2 regions of the Arthrobacter sp. CG_A4 genome follow, and region 2 is predicted to be linked to the other one. Evidence: predicted binding sites of a transcription regulator. Region 2 holds the regulator's gene; the other holds the start of a gene.
The links. The regulator LexA, encoded in region 2, represses DNA repair genes until DNA is damaged. The targets are predictions, from matches to a motif close to TCGAACANNTGTTCGA.

Region 1: uvrA (excinuclease ABC subunit UvrA) is a predicted target of LexA. The motif match lies at 5,680-5,695, and genes of this name have one in related genera.

What each region holds. Positions count from the first base shown of each region.
Region 1 covers NZ_JAXCID010000058.1:4,377-12,400, reverse strand. The annotation lists gene RCH07_RS17730 (DEAD/DEAH box helicase) at 1-429, opposite strand, end outside; gene RCH07_RS17725 (trans-aconitate 2-methyltransferase) at 538-1,317, shown strand; gene RCH07_RS17720 (ABC transporter ATP-binding protein) at 1,482-3,248, shown strand; gene RCH07_RS17715 (ABC transporter ATP-binding protein) at 3,452-5,233, shown strand; gene RCH07_RS17710 (GntR family transcriptional regulator) at 5,242-5,631, shown strand; gene uvrA (excinuclease ABC subunit UvrA) at 5,872-8,024, shown strand, end outside.
Region 2 covers NZ_JAXCID010000014.1:49,158-57,181, reverse strand. The annotation lists gene dapF (diaminopimelate epimerase) at 1-247, shown strand, start outside; gene RCH07_RS08100 (class I SAM-dependent methyltransferase) at 228-842, opposite strand; gene hflX (GTPase HflX) at 1,391-2,959, shown strand; gene RCH07_RS08090 (ATP-dependent DNA helicase) at 2,952-5,165, shown strand; gene lexA (transcriptional repressor LexA) at 5,600-6,349, opposite strand; gene RCH07_RS08080 (LysM peptidoglycan-binding domain-containing protein) at 6,700-7,125, shown strand; gene RCH07_RS08075 (histidinol-phosphate transaminase) at 7,194-8,024, shown strand, end outside.

The DNA of each region.
Region 1 (8,024 bases), on a different contig from region 2:
CGCTCCTTCACGGAGCGCAGTGTTGGCGAGGATCTCCGCGGTGCAGCAGATGATCGGGGCGTCCTGGTTGACGCCGGAGTCCCCGGTGATCATGCCGACGTTCTCGGCGCCGAAGATCTCGCACAGGGCAAAGAACTTCTCGGACACGAGCGCCTTGATCGGCGCCGTGTAGTAGCTGCGCTGCCCGCGGGCCATGGCCTGGAAGTGCAGCGCGATCGCGACGAGCGACTTCCCGGAGCCGGTGGGCGTCGCCAGGATGACGTTGGCGCCGGAGGCCAGCTCCATGATGGCTTCGTCCTGCGCGGTGTAGAGGGCCAGGCCGCGGCTCTCCGTCCAGTCGACAAAGCGGGTGTACAGCTCGTCCGGATCGAGGCCGTTCCGGCCTGGGACACGGGCGGCCGGGGCGGGGAGCTGATCATCGAGTTTCATCGCTCTCCAGCTTAGTGGCCGCAGGCTCCGCCCCGGGCCCCGGGGGCGGGCTGCTCTGCCGGGGTTAGGCTACGAGTGTTGCGTGCGTGCCGGTGACTGGAGGAAAACGTGGAATGGGATCCCGCCAAATATGTGCAGTTCGGCGATTACCGGGACAGGCCCTACTTTGACCTGACGGGCCGGATTCATGCCGACGCCCCGCAGCACGTGGTGGACCTCGGCTGCGGTCCCGGCAACCTGACGGCCACACTCGCGGACCGTTGGCCCGAGGCCCGGATTGTGGGCCTGGATTCCTCGCCGGAGATGCTGGCCAGGTCCGGCGCCTATGCCGGGACGGCGCCCAATCTGTCGTTCAGCCTCGCCGACATCGCCGGGTGGACGCCGGCCGGGGGGACCGACGTGGTGGTCACCAACGCCGCCCTGCAATGGGTTCCCGGCCACCGGCAGCTGCTGCCGCGCTGGCTTGCCGCGCTGAAGCCCGGGGCCTGGTTCGCGCTGCAGGTTCCCGGCAATTTTTCGTCCCCCTCGCACACGCTGATGCGCGGGCTGGCCGAGTCCGGCGCCTGGTCCGGCCGGCTCGCCGGGGTGCTGCGCCACGAGGACGTCGTGGGGGAGCCCGCTGACTACCTGAAGATCATGCTCGACGCCGGCTGTGACGCCGACGCCTGGGAGACCACCTACCAGCAGCTGCTCCCGGGGGAGAACCCCGTGCTGGAGTGGGTCCGCGGCACGGGACTCCGCCCCGTCCTTGCGGCCTTGTCCGCCGGGGATGCCCGCGAGTTCGAAGCCGAATACTCGGCCGGGCTGGCCAGGGCATACCCGGCCGGCGCGCACGGAACGGTGTTCCCCTTCCGGCGGATTTTTGCCGTCGCCCGGAAACGAAGCTGAGCAGTGTCGGGGTCATTCACGGCCGATGGAAAATCCCGGCAGCCGTGTGACCCCGATGCACACCGCGGCGGGGCTACAATGACGGGGCGGCGTGGGGGCGGCCGCCACGCGATTCCGGATCCGGGCCCTGATCTATTGATGGAGGTTCGGTGCTACTTGGCCTGATGGGGCGGCTGTTATCCGCCCGCAAGGTGACCGTACTGGCGATTGTCCTGCTGCAGCTCGTCCAGACCACCGCCAACCTGCTCCTTCCCACCCTGAACGCCGCCATCATCGACGACGGGATCGTCGGCGGCAATACCGCGGAGATCCCACAACTCGGTTCCTGGATGGCCTGCATTGCCGCGGTCCAGGTCCTGGCCGCCGTCGCGGCCGGTTATCTGGGCGCCATCGTGGCCATGGAGATGGGCCGGAAATTGCGCGAAGAACTGTTCGACAAAGTGCAGTCCCTGTCCTCCCAGGAAGTCGCGGCCTTCGGCGCCCCGAGCCTGGTCACCCGGGCCACCAACGACGTCGCGCAGATCCAGAACCTCGCGGTACTCGTCTTCACCATGCTCATCGCGGCGCCGGCCATCTTCCTCGGCGGCATCGTGCTGGCCATGAACCAGGACATCGCACTTTCCGGCCTGGTGGCGGCGGTAGTGCCGGTGCTCGCGGTCATCATGGCCGTGATTGTCCGCCGTCTCATTCCGCTCTACCGGCAGGGCCAGGAACTTATCGACCGGATCAGCCGGATCCTTCGGGAGCAGATAGTCGGCGCCAACGTCATCCGGGGCTTTGTCCGCCAGGGCCATGAGATCCGCCGCTTCGACGGGGCCAACAAGGACCTCACCGGGAACAACACGCAGTCGGCGCTGCTCGTTGCCGGGATGATGCCGCTGATCATGCTGGTGGTCAATCTGTCCTCGGTCGGGGTCGTCTGGTTCGGCGGCTTCCGGATCCAGTCCGGCGAGATGCGGCTCGGCGCCCTCACGGCGTTCATCGCCTACATCCTGCAGATCCTGATTGCGATCATGATGGCCATGTACGTGTTCATGACGGCACCGCGTGCCGCCGCCTGCGCCGAACGCATCCAGGCCGTGCTGGACACGGCCCCCGCCATCACGGATGGCCCCGGTGCAGCCGATGCCGGGGCGGTCGACGCCGAGGCGGTCGACGCCGGCAGGAGCCCGGTCACGGGCCCCACCAGAAACACCGTGGAGTTCCGGGGCGTCACCTTTGCCTACCCCGGCGCCGAAGCGCCTGTTCTCGAAGGCGTAACGTTCACGGCGGTGCCCGGCACCACGACGGCGATCATTGGTGCCACCGGCAGCGGCAAGACCACGCTGCTGAATCTGCTGCCCCGTTTCCTGGATGCCACCGGAGGCGAGATCCGCGTCGGCGGCCGCAACATCCGTGACTTCCCGCTGACGGCGCTCCGCGGACTCATCGCCCTCGTGCCGCAGCAGTCGTACCTGTTCACCGGGACCCTGGCGGATAACCTGCGCATGGGGGCGCCGGGCGCCACCGACGCAGAGCTCTGGCGGGTGCTGGGAACGGCGCAGGCCGGGGAGTTCGTCCGCGGGCTCCCGCAGGGGCTGGACTCGCCCGTGAGCCAGGGCGGCACCAATTTCTCCGGCGGCCAGCGGCAGCGGCTGTGCATCGCCCGCGCCCTGCTCCGTCAGGCCCCCGTCTACCTCTTCGACGACAGTTTTTCCGCGCTGGACTACGGCACGGACTATCGGCTCCGGGAATCCGTGGGGCCACTGCTGGGTTCGGCGACCGTGCTGATCGTGGCCGAGCGGGTATCCACGATCGTAGACGCCGGCCTGATCCTGGTGCTGGACAACGGGCGCGTTGTGGCGCAGGGAACGCACAGCGAACTGATGGAGTCCTCCACGAGCTATCAGGAAATTGCTGCCTCCCAACTCGTCCCGGAGGGGACTCTGTGAGCCGGGAACCGGCCCTCGAGGCCGGGATCCTGCCGTCGGCCGAGGCGTTGGCCGATGCCGATGCCGGGCAGCCGGCCGTCACCTCCACAACCGCGAAGGCCGGGGACCGGCCCCTGGCCGATGACCTTGCCGCGGGCAGGGAACCTTCCGGTTTGGGTACCACCGGCAGGCTGCTCGGTCTCCTCCGCCCGTCGAAATGGCGGATGGCCGGCGCCGTCGCGGCCACCTGCGCCTTCGTCGCGCTCAACGTGGCAGCACCCAAGCTGCTGGGTGACGCTACCGACGTCGTCGTCGACGGCGTGATTGGCGGCACCTTCAGCCAGGAGAAACTCGCGGTGCTGCTGGCAGTGGTATCCCTGATGTACCTCGGCGCCTCCCTGTTCAGCTGGATCCAGGGTGCCCTGACGGCCAGGGCCGTCCAGCGCCTCAGTTACGATCTCCGGGCCTCGGTCGAGGAAAAGTTGCATGTGCTGCCGTCCAGTCACTTCGACGAACAGCACCGCGGGGACGTGCTGAGCCGCGCGACCAACGACGTCGACAATATCTCCCAGGCGCTCAGCCAACTGCTCAACCAGCTGATCATGTCCCTTCTGATGCTCTCCGGCGCGCTTGCCATGATGCTGTGGATTTCACCGGTCCTGGCCGTCATCGCGCTGGTGTCCGTCCCGGTCTCCACCCTGATCACCGTGCTGGTGGCCCGTAAATCGCAGCCGCATTTCACCGCGCAGTGGGCGAGTACCGGGGAGTTGCATGCCCAGCTGGAGGAGTTCGTCACGGGCCATGAAGTGATCAAGGCGTTCGGGCGGCAGGACGCGTCCGCCGCCAGCTTCAAGGACAGCAACGACAAGCTTAACCGGGCCAGCGCCCGCGCCCAGTACATGTCCGGCGTCGTGCAGCCGCTGATGGTCTTCGTTTCCAACCTCAACTACATCGCCGTCGCCGTGGTGGGGGCGCTCCAGGTCACCGCCGGGGCCATGACGATCGGCGGCATCCAGGCGTTCATCCAGTTCAGCAGGCTCTTCAGCCAGCCGATGGGGCAGATCGGCGGCATGCTGACCCTCCTGCAGTCCTGCCTGGTCTCCGCCGGGCGTGTTTTTGCCCTGCTCGACGCGCCGGAGATCCCGGCCGATCGCCCCGCCGCGGCCGCCGGGTACTGCCCGGTCACGGCCGCAGCGCCGATCCCGGCGCCGATCACGGCGCCCGGCGCCGGCGCCGGCGCCGAAGGCCGCGTCACCTTCGAGCACGCCACCTTCGGCTACAGCCCGGACACCCCGGTCGTCCGGGACCTCTCCTTCACCGTGGAGCCGGGGCAGACCGTGGCGATCGTCGGCCAGACGGGCGCCGGCAAGACCACGGTGGTGAACCTCCTGATGCGGTTCTACGAGCTGGATTCGGGCCGGATCACCGTCGACGGGGCGGACATCGCAGGGCTGTCGCGGGATGAGCTGCGGGCCGCCTTCGCCACGGTGCTGCAGGACGCCTGGCTTTTCACCGGCAGCATCCGGGAAAACATCGAGTACGGCCGCCCCGGCGCCAGCGACGCCGAGATCGTCGCCGCGGCGCAGGCCAGCCACGTGGACCAGTTCGTCCGGGCCCTGCCGGCCGGCTACGCCACGATGCTCGGCAACGACGGCGACACGCTGAGCCGCGGGCAGCGCCAGCTCATCTCAATCGCCCGGGCGCAACTGGCGGCGCGCAGCATCCTGGTTCTCGACGAGGCCACCAGCTCCGTTGACAGCCGGACCGAGGCCCAAATCCGCCAGGCGATGCATCGGCTCCGGCAAGGCCGGACCAGCTTCGTAATTGCCCACCGCTTGTCCACCGTCCGCGACGCTGATCTAATTCTGGTCATGGACCAAGGACGGATCGTTGAACGCGGAACCCATCGGGAGCTTATGGTCGGGGGCGGGCTTTACCCGAAATTGTATGAGGCGCAGTTCGCTGGCCGCGAACAGCCGCAAGGACCGGGCGGGCCGGAACAGTGAGCCCCGCAGTGACCTCGGCCACACCCTTTCCCGGTGCCTGGCGGCCCAACCCGGCCAGCTCCGTGCCCCTCTTCGAACAGCTCAGGCTTACTGTCATTGAACGGGCAGACCGCGGAACACTGCCGGCCGGAACCAGGCTCCCGGCGGTGCGCAGCCTCGCCGGCGAGCTGGGCGTCGCGCCGCATACCGTGGCGCGCGCCTACAAGGAACTCGAGGGTGCCGGCGTCGTGATCACCCGGGGCCGGAACGGGACGGTGGTCTGCGCCCGGGATGAGGCCTGGAGCTCCCTGTCCGCCGCCGCGGCCGAGTTCGCCGCCGCGGCGAAGACCCGGGGCGCGAGCTTCGCTGAGGCCGTGCAGTTGCTCGCAGCCGCGTACGACCGCGAGCAGCACCGGTAGCACACGGGGCGGGTTTCCCCGGCCCGGGACACAGCCGGGAATGGATATTCGAAGAAGTTTTCGATTAGCATTAGTAGCGTGCCTAAAGCCGTAGCTGAACATCCAGCCGTTGATTCCCAGACCCCCGCAGTTCCGGAGAGCGCAGTTCCGGGGAGTGCAGTTCCGATGGTCGCGGTTCCGGTGCGAGCCGCACAACCGGGCCGCGTGATCGATGCCCGCCCCGAGGTGAAGCGACCGGACATGTCACGCCTCATCGTCAAAGGAGCGCGCGAGCACAACCTCCGCAACGTGGACCTCGACCTGCCGCGCGACTCCATGATTGTCTTCACCGGGCTCTCAGGATCCGGAAAGTCCTCCCTCGCCTTCGACACCATCTTCGCCGAGGGCCAGCGCCGCTACGTCGAATCGCTCTCCGCCTACGCCCGGCAGTTCCTTGGCCAGGTGGACAAGCCCGACGTCGACTTCATCGAGGGCCTCTCACCCGCGGTGTCCATCGACCAGAAGTCCACGAGCAAGAATCCCCGCTCCACGGTGGGCACCATCACCGAGATCTACGACTACATGCGCCTGCTGTGGGCCCGTGTCGGCCGCCCGCACTGCCCCATGTGCGGGGAACCCGTCGCGAAGCAGACCCCGCAGCAGATCGTGGATCAGCTGCTGGAATTGCCGGCGGGCACCCGTTTCCAGGTCCTGGCCCCCGTCGTCCGGGGCCGTAAGGGCGAGTTCGTCGAGCTGTTTAAGGAGCTTACGGCGAAGGGCTACTCACGCGCCCGGGTTGATGACAAGCTGATCCAGCTGAGCGATCCGCCCAAGCTCGGCAAGCAGTTCAAGCACACCATCGAAGTGGTGGTGGACCGGCTCGTGGTGAAAGACGGCATCAGCCAGCGCCTCACCGACTCGGTGGAAACCGCCCTCGGCCTGGCGGAGGGACGGATCCTTGCCGAATTCGTCGATCTCGACGCGGACCACCCGGAACGGATCCGGGCGTTCTCTGAGCACCTGGCCTGCCCCAATGAGCACCCCCTCGCCATCGACGAAATCGAGCCCCGCTCCTTCTCGTTCAACAACCCCTTCGGCGCCTGCTCCGCCTGCAGCGGCATCGGCACGAAGCTCGAAGTCGATGAGGAACTCATCATTCCGAACGGCGAACTCTCCCTCGCTGAGGGCGCCATCGCGCCGTGGTCGCTCGGGACGGCGACGACGGAATACTGGAACCGGCTGCTCGGCGGACTTGCCAAGGAACTCGGGTTCTCGATGAAGACCCCGTGGGACAAGCTTTCCGAGGACACCCGCCAAACGGTGCTGCACGGCAAGGACCACAAGGTGGTGGTGCAGTACCGCAACCGCTTCGGCCGCGAGCGCAAGTACAGTACCGGCTTCGAAGGCGTCATCCAGTACGTCCACCGGAAGCACCTCGAAACCGACTCCGACAAGGCCCGGGACCGTTATGAGGAATACATGCGGCAGATCCCGTGCCCGGCCTGCAACGGCGCCCGGCTGAACCCGGCGTCGCTCTCGGTGCTGATCAACGGGAAGTCCATTGCCGCCGTCGCGGCCCTGCCGATGCGCGATTGTGCGCACTTCCTCGACAACCTGGTGCTCACCGGCCGCGAATCCCAGATCGCCCACCAGGTCCTCAAAGAGATACAGGCCCGCCTGACCTTCCTGCTCGACGTCGGCCTGGAGTACCTGAACCTGGAACGGCCCTCCGGCACCCTGTCCGGCGGCGAAGCCCAGCGCATCCGGCTGGCCACCCAGATCGGCTCCGGCCTCGTAGGCGTGCTCTACGTCCTTGACGAGCCCTCCATCGGGCTGCACCAACGGGACAACCGCCGCCTGATCGAGACGCTCACCCGGCTGCGGGACCTCGGCAACACCCTGATCGTGGTGGAGCACGACGAGGACACCATCCAGGAAGCCGACTGGGTGGTCGACATCGGACCGGGCGCCGGCGAACACGGCGGCATGGTGGTGCACTCCGGTTCCTACCAGGGACTGCTGGAGAACACCGAATCCCTCACGGGCGACTACCTCTCCGGCCGCAAGAAGATCGAGATCCCCAAAAAGCGGCGCAAATACGACAAGAAGCGCGAGCTCAAGGTGGTCGGTGCCAAGGAGCACAACCTCCTGAACGTGGATGCCACGTTCCCGCTGGGCCTGTTCACCGCGGTGACCGGCGTCAGCGGCTCCGGCAAGTCCACCCTGGTCAACGAGATCCTGTACAAGGTCCTGGCCAACAAGCTCAACGGCGCCAAGCAGGTGGCCGGGCGGCACAAGTCCATCCAGGGCCTCGAGCACCTCGACAAGGTGGTGCACGTCGACCAGAGCCCCATCGGCCGCACCCCGCGTTCCAACCCGGCCACCTACACGGGCGTCTTTGACAACATCCGCAA
Region 2 (8,024 bases):
GGGTGTCGGGACCATCACGATGCGCGTGTACGAGCGGGGTGTGGGGGAGACCCAGTCCTGCGGCACCGGCGCCTGTGCCACCGCCGCCGCGATCCGCCATTGGGCCGGTCAGGGCGCCCCGGACGTGTGGAACGTCCACGTGCCCGGCGGCGTCGTGGGCGTAAAGTTTTTCCTCGGCCCGGGGGGCCACGAGCATGTCGAGCTCAGCGGGCCGGCCGCGATCGTGGCTAGTGGGGTGCTTTCCTGACCCGCAGGATGCGGAACGACTTTGACGTGCTCTCCCGCGTCACGGTGAAGCTGCCGTCCAGCTCCGCAGCGAGCCAGCGCTGAAGCGAGTCCGAGCCCAGGTTCTTCTGCACCACAAGCCACGCGGAGCCGCCGGGCGCGAGCCGCGGCAGCCACAGGAGCAGCAGCGCGTGGAGTTCGTCCTTGCCGATCCGGATGGGCGGGTTGGACCAGATGGTGTCGAAGCGCAGTTCCGGATCGACGGCGTCCGGTGTACTGGCCGTGAGGTTCCCGAGCCCCAGCAGCGCCGCATTCTCGTTGGTCAGGGTCACACAACGTTCGTTGACATCGACGGCGTGGACCTGCGAATGCGGTGCCCGCAGGGCCATGGTGAGCGCGATCGGACCCCAGCCGCAGCCGATGTCCAGCAGCTTCCCCTGCGGTGCCGGGGCCGGAACCGCAGCCAGCAGGACCGCCGTGCCCTTGTCGATGCCGTCCGGGCTGAAGATGGCCGAGGACGTCTGCAAGCGGCGCGTCTCGCCGGCAAGCTCCACGGTCAGTGGCTTGCGCGTGAAGGCCCCGGCGGGCTGGGCGCTGAAATAGTGTGCAGACTCCATATCTGGCAGATTAGTTGGCCGTCGGCCTGTATGGGAAACCGGTGGGGGCAGGAAGTCCGGGGCTGCCGCGGCACGGGTCGGGGGAGCACACCCGGACGCCCGCCCGGGCCGGAGGCAGCGTCACCGTCTGCTACTGTTGAGGGCATGTTCTCAATCTTCAAGTAGCCGGTGCGGGTCAAATCCCGTCACCGCAGCGACGCAGGTAATTGCCTTCCGCAACTTTGATCTTGTGCAGCGCCCAATCCAGTGTTTCGTCCCTGTCTGGGGTCCGCACCATTTGGCGGACAGCGATTCCCGTCACATGGACAGTTCTGGACAACAAGACTCGGGCGTATGTTCGTCCCCGCAGGCGTGTCCAGGCAGCAACTCATATCAATGATTTCCCTCCCTCATCCCGCCGCTCCACACGGAGCCCACTCTGCCCCCGGCACCGCCGCCGGCATACCAGGAGGACCCGTTTGACCGATAGTCGTCAGCCCAGCGCGAATACCGCCCCACACAGCACCGATCGGCACTATTCTGAAACTGCCGAACCTTCAAAGGAGACCATGACCAGCCAGCCCAACACCGGACCCGATTCAGCAGCCCCGGACATGAGCCCCGCGGAGATCCAGGCTGTCATCGACCGGATCCTCTCCAAGGACACCCCCGCCCGGACCGAGGCCCCGGCTGCCGCCGAGTCACGGCCGGTGCTCGGCAAGGCCCAGGCGATCTCCGGGCCGGACGCGGAGCACGGCAACTACGATGGCGACCAGCAGGACCTCGAAGAACGGCACGCCCGACGCCGGATCGGCAGCCTGTCCACCGAACTCGAAGATGTCACCGAAGTCGAATACCGGCAACTGCGCCTTGAGCGCGTTGTGCTGGCCGGTCTCTGGACCGAAGGCACCCTCGCCGACGCCGAGAACTCGCTGCGTGAGCTCGCAGCCCTCGCCGAGACCGCAGGCTCGGAGGTCCTCGACGGTATTGTCCAGCGCCGCGCAAAGCCCGATCCCGGAACTTTCCTCGGATCCGGCAAAGCCCAGGAACTCAAGGACATCGTGATGTCCACCGGCGCGGACACCGTCGTGGTCGACGCCGAACTGGCCCCGTCCCAGCGCCGCAGCCTGGAAGACATCGTCAAGGTTAAGGTCATTGACCGCACGGCCCTGATCCTGGACATCTTTGCCCAGCACGCCAAAAGCCGCGAAGGCAAGGCCCAGGTGGAACTGGCCCAGCTCGAATACCTGCTCCCGCGCCTGCGCGGCTGGGGTGACTCGATGTCCCGCCAGGCCGGTGGCCAGGTGGGCGGCGCAGGCGCCGGCATGGGCTCGCGTGGTCCCGGTGAAACCAAGATCGAACTGGACCGGCGCCGGATCCGCACCCGGATGGCCAAGCTGCGGCGCGAAATCGCCGCGATGAAACCGGCCCGGGAAACCAAGCGCGCCAACCGCCGTCGTAATGCCGTGCCGTCAGTAGCGATCGCCGGGTACACCAACGCCGGGAAGTCCTCGCTGCTGAACCGGCTGACGGATGCCGGTGTCCTGGTGGAGAACGCCCTGTTCGCCACCCTGGACCCGACAGTCCGCAAGGCTGAAACCTCCGACGGGCTGGGCTATACCCTCGCCGATACCGTGGGCTTTGTCCGCTCGCTCCCCACCCAGCTCGTGGAGGCCTTCCGCTCCACCCTGGAGGAGGTTGCCGACGCGGACCTGATCCTGCACGTCGTCGATGTGTCCCACCCGGATCCGGAGGGCCAGATCGCCGCCGTCCGCAAGGTGTTCAGCGAAGTCGACGCCCGCAAGGTCCCGGAAATCATCGTCCTGAACAAGGCCGACGCCGCCGACCCCTTCGTGATCGAACGGCTCAAGCAGCGCGAACCGCGCCACGTGGTGGTCTCGGCACGCACCGGTGAGGGCCTTCCGGAGCTGCTCAAAGCCATCAGCGACGGCATCCCGCGGCCCAGCGTGAAGCTGGAACTGATGATCCCGTACGACCGCGGAGACCTGCTCAGCAAGTTGCACGAGACCGACGCCGAGATTCTCAGCCTCGACCACGGGGAATCCGGCACCCGGGCCGTCGTAATGGTGCGCGAAGGATTCGCTGCTGAACTGGATTCGTTTATCAGCAATGACTGAGGCAGCGGTGACGGGGCCGGACCCGGAGCGGGCAGGCCCCGCCGGGGACGACTCCGCAGGGAACGACTGTGCCGGCGACGGATCTGCCGGCGGGACCCGGGCTGGTGAAAATCCTGACGGAGCTGACGGACACGGGCCGGCAGCAAAAAAGGCGGTGGGTAGAGTCCAGCCGCACGGCGAGGAGTTCGTCATTGACCTCCTCGACCGGGCAGTTTCCGGCATGGGCGGCCAGAGCCGTGACGGCCAGCATGAAATGGCCCGGCAGGTGGCGCGCGCGATCGACAGCGGAGACCACCTGCTGGTCCAGGCCGGCACCGGCACGGGCAAGTCCCTCGCCTACCTGGTCCCGCTGATCGCCCATTCGCTGGTCAGCCAGAAACCAACCCTCGTCTCCACCGCCACCCTGGCCCTCCAGACCCAGATCGTGGGCCGCGACCTGCCCCGGCTGCTCAAGACCATCACCCCTGCCCTGGAGCGGCCCGTCAAGGTCGCCCTGGTCAAGGGCCGCTCCAACTACGTCTGCCGGCACAAGCTCGACGGCGGTTTCCCCTCCGAGGAGCCCTCCGAGGGCCAGCTCTTCTCCCTCGGCGAGGACACGTCCGTCCCGCATTTTGCCGCGGCCATGGGCGGCGCGTCCTCCCAGCTGGGCAAGGAAGTAGTCCGGCTCCGCGAATGGGCCGAGGCGACCGCCTCGGGCGACCGCGACGAGCTGATGCCCGGCGTGACCGACCGCGCCTGGCGCCAGGTATCCGTCACCTCGATGGAATGCCTCGGGGCGCAGAAATGTCCGCTGGCGGGCGAATGTTTCAGTGAACTGGCCCGGCAGAACGCCGCAGACGCCGACGTCGTCGTCACTAACCACGCCATGCTGGCCGTCAGCGCCTTCGAGGGCCTCGCCGTGCTGCCCGAGTACGACGTCGTGGTGGTTGACGAGGCGCACGAACTCCAGGACCGCGTCACCGGCGCCGTGTCCGGGCAGCTCTCCGTGGCGATGGTGAATGTTGCCGCTTCAGGGGCGCGGAAGCACACCGGCATTACCGTTGACGCGCTGAGCAATGCAGCGGCCAACCTCGAACTCGCCATTGAAGGCGTCCCCGGCGGACTTATGCCTAACGGCCTCAACAGCGAACAGCTGGACTGTGTGGACCAGTTGCGTGATGCCTGCCGCGCCGGGCTGTCCGATTCCAAGGGGGACAGCGCCAACACGGCCGACGGCGGACGTCAGCTCGCCCGCTCCCGGCTCATGGTCATCCTGGAACTCTGCGAACGGCTGCTCGCGGCCCGGGAAAACCGTGAAGTGGTGTGGTTTTCCCGCACCAGCACCTTCGACCCGGCGCAGGGGTACTCCCAGCCGGACGAGTCCGCTCCGGCGCTGATCAACGTGGCGCCGCTGAGCGTCGCCGGCCGGCTGCGCGAGGGCCTGTTCGCGGACCACACGGTAATCCTGACCTCGGCGACCCTGGCGATCGGCTCGGCGTTTGAACCGGCCGCCGGCGGCCTTGGACTGGTCGGCCCCGGCGCGCCCAGCTGGACCGGCGTCGACGTCGGCTCGCCGTTTGAATACCCCAAGCAGGGGATTCTTTACGTTGCGAAGCACCTGCCCAAACCCGGCCGCGGCACCTCCCCGGAAGCGCTTGATGAGCTGGAGAAACTGATCCGGGCCTCCGGCGGCGGGGCCTTATGCCTGTTTTCCTCCCGCCGCGCCGCCGAAGACGCCGCCGAGGCCATGCGGCCGCGGTTGGAGCTGAGCATTCTCTGCCAGGGAGACTCAACCATGACCGCGCTCGTGCGGCAGTTCGCCGACGAGCCGGACACCTGCCTCTTCGGGACTATGTCGCTGTGGCAGGGCGTTGACGTCCCGGGCGACTCCTGCCGGCTGGTCGTGATCGACCGGATCCCCTTTCCGAGGCCGGACGACCCGTTGATGACGGCGCGGTCCAGGGCGGTGGCCCAGGCCGGCGGCAACGGCTTTATGAGCGTGTCGGCGACCCACGCCGCGATCCGGCTGGCACAGGGCGCCGGGCGGCTGATCCGGACGACGACGGACAAAGGAGTGGTGGCGGTGCTGGACTCACGGCTATCCACGGAACGGTACGGGGGATTCCTCCGCGCCGCACTTCCGCCGTTCTGGCCCACCACCGATCCCGCGATAGCCTTTGCTGCGCTGGAACGCCTCGCCAAAGAATCCGGGCAACCGGCCGCGTAGTCGCTGCCATTCAGGGATTCCGGGTGGAACGCCCCGGCCCGGGTCGCGGCGTTCCCGCCCACTTGCTCCGGCCCGCGGGCGACGGCAGCGCCTGGACTCCGCGGACTTCCGGTGCCGGGCTGCTGACGCGGCGCATTTATCCTTGCGACGCGCAAATGCCCTGGCGCTACGGGTATTCCGGTAGCGCCACGACATCTGCGCGTCGCAGGAAAGATTGCGTGTCGTGTCCCAGTGCCCGCTCGTATTAGCCCACCCCGAGTCGGCGGACTTCGGCGAAAGACCCGAAACAGGGAGCACTCCGATTCTGAGTGCCAAAGGTAAATGCTCCGTCACATGATGTGACGGAGCATTTACGGTCAAACCGAAAAGTGAGGAAGCGTTCTGTTGTCCACCGCGAAAGGTGAGCGAGCGTCAGAGCCGGTATCTGATTTTAGCTAGAGGGAGCGGAGGACCGAGACCACCTTGCCCATGATGACGGCGTGATCGCCGAGGATGGGCTCGTACTGGGTATTCTGCGGCAACAGCCACATGTGGCCGTCGCGTTGGCGGAAGGTCTTGACCGTCGCTTCGTCGTCCAGCAGAGCGGCCACGATGTCGCCGTTGACGGCGTCGCTCTGCCGGCGTACCACCACCCAGTCGCCGTCGCAGATGGCGGCGTCGATCATCGAATCGCCTGCGACTTTGAGCATAAAAAGCTCACCATGACCCACCAGCTGGCGCGGCAGCGGCATCACGTCCTCGACCACCTGGTCGGCGAGAATAGGGCCGCCGGCAGCGATCCGGCCCACGAGCGGCACCATAGCGGTATCCGTGGCGCTGGTGAGCTCGGAGACGGACAACCCGCCCACGGAGCGCAGGCCGCTCGGTTTCCCGGCTCCTGAAATCCTGGTGGCCCCCTCATCCAGGGTCAGCGGCATGAGCACTTCCATGGCACGCGGACGCTTGGGGTCGCGCCTCAGGTAGCCCAGCTTCTCGAGCTGGGACAACTGGTGGGTGACGCTGGAGAGGCTTGCCAGTCCAACCAAGTCGCCAATCTCACGCATGGACGGCGGGTAGCCGTTCTCCGATACCGAGCGCTGGATGGTTTCCAGGATCTTCTTTTGCCGGATGGTGAGGCTCTTCGGGGGCCGGGCTGCCTGCGGGTTCCGCTGGCTGGCCCTGCCGCCGGTGGCTTGTGCTGCCATATTCGCCAACGCCTTTCCCTTATGCCCGGCTGTCGTCGCTGCAGTTGCCGCAACGTACGGCTCTGTTTGTCGGACTTTGTCAGACCCTGCTGATCAACTGCAGATGCGGTTGTCCTGTGACTCCAACGTAGGCCAGCCGCAGCAGTTTTTCAAACATTTGTTCTAGCGAGTCTCGACAATGTTCGTCGATAAGTGCTAAAACAGAACTAGCGAAGTTCGAATATGTGTTCGACTCCAGCGATGTTCGGACAGGGCACGACGTTCGGTTCTATGTTCGAAGGTTAGGCCGGTTGGCGGCAAGTACGTGCAGTACGCCGGGCGGCACCGTATGGTCCAGGAGGGCTCAGTTCATGTCAGCATCAAGCGCGTTTCACGACACATTCGGCTACACAAATGACCGCGGAGAGGTATCCGGCGATGGTCGTTCACTCCGCGGGCACGGCTCCGCGGCCCGCACCAGGCAGGCGCCGCTGCGGTTGACCAGGCGCGGACGCTTCGTCTTTTTCGGCGTTCCCCTTATCCTGCTGGCCGCCCTTATTCTCTCCTTCAGCGGCTTTCTCAATGCGCCGGCCAGGGCCTCCGAGTCCGCCGCCGATCTGCGGTTGACCCCGGCTGTTTCGGTCACCGTCCAGCCCGGAGACTCGCTGTGGGCGATCGCCGGAACAGTGGCTCCGGAGCGTGACCCCCGCGATGTGGTGGCCGACATTCTCCAGCTCAACAACCTCGAGGCGGCCCGCGTGGTTCCAGGCCAGTCACTGGTCGTTCCGGCCAAGTAACATCACTGGTGCAGTCCGTCAGGCGTCGCAGTTTCAGGGCTCGTCGCCGTCTCGCTTAAACTAGTTGAGTGACTGACCAGTTAGAACGCCTGAATCGACTCCCCCTCCGGACCAATCTGCGCGGGCTGAGCCCGTACGGTGCACCGCAGTTGGAGGTGCCGATCCTGCTGAACGTCAACGAGAACACCCATGGTGTGCCGGCCGATGTCCGCGCCGCGATTTCCGAGGCCGTGACCATCGCGGCAGCCGGACTCAACCGATATCCGGATCGGGAGTTCACCGAACTGCGCGGAGCCCTGGCGGACTACCTCGGGCATGGCCTGGGTGCGGAGAACATCTGGGCAGCCAACGGATCCAACGAGGTCCTCCAACAGATCCTCCAGGCCTTCGGCGGACCGGGCCGTACCGCCCTCGGCTTCCCTCCAACCTACTCCATGTACCCGCTGCTGGCCGCCGGGACGGACACGGAATACATCGCCGGGGTCCGCGCCGAGGGCTACGGCCTCAGTGCCGAATCGGCAGCCCGCCAGGTCCGTGAACTGCAGCCCAATATTGTGTTCCTGTGCTCCCCGAACAACCCCACCGGCACCGGGCTTGGCCTCGACGTCGTGGCAGCGGTCTATGAAGCGGGCGAAGCCAGCCAGGCCGTGGTGATCGTTGACGAGGCTTACCACGAGTTCGCCCACGACGGCACGCCGAGCGCCCTCACGCTGCTGCCAGGCCGGGAGCGGCTGATTGTCTCGCGCACCATGAGCAAGGCGTTTGCCCTCGCGGGCGCACGGCTGGGCTACATGGCGGCGGCCCCCGAAGTCGCCGACGCCCTGCGCCTCGTCCGGCTGCCGTACCACCTGTCCGCCATCACGCAGGCGACAGGCCTGGCCGCGCTAAACCACCGGACC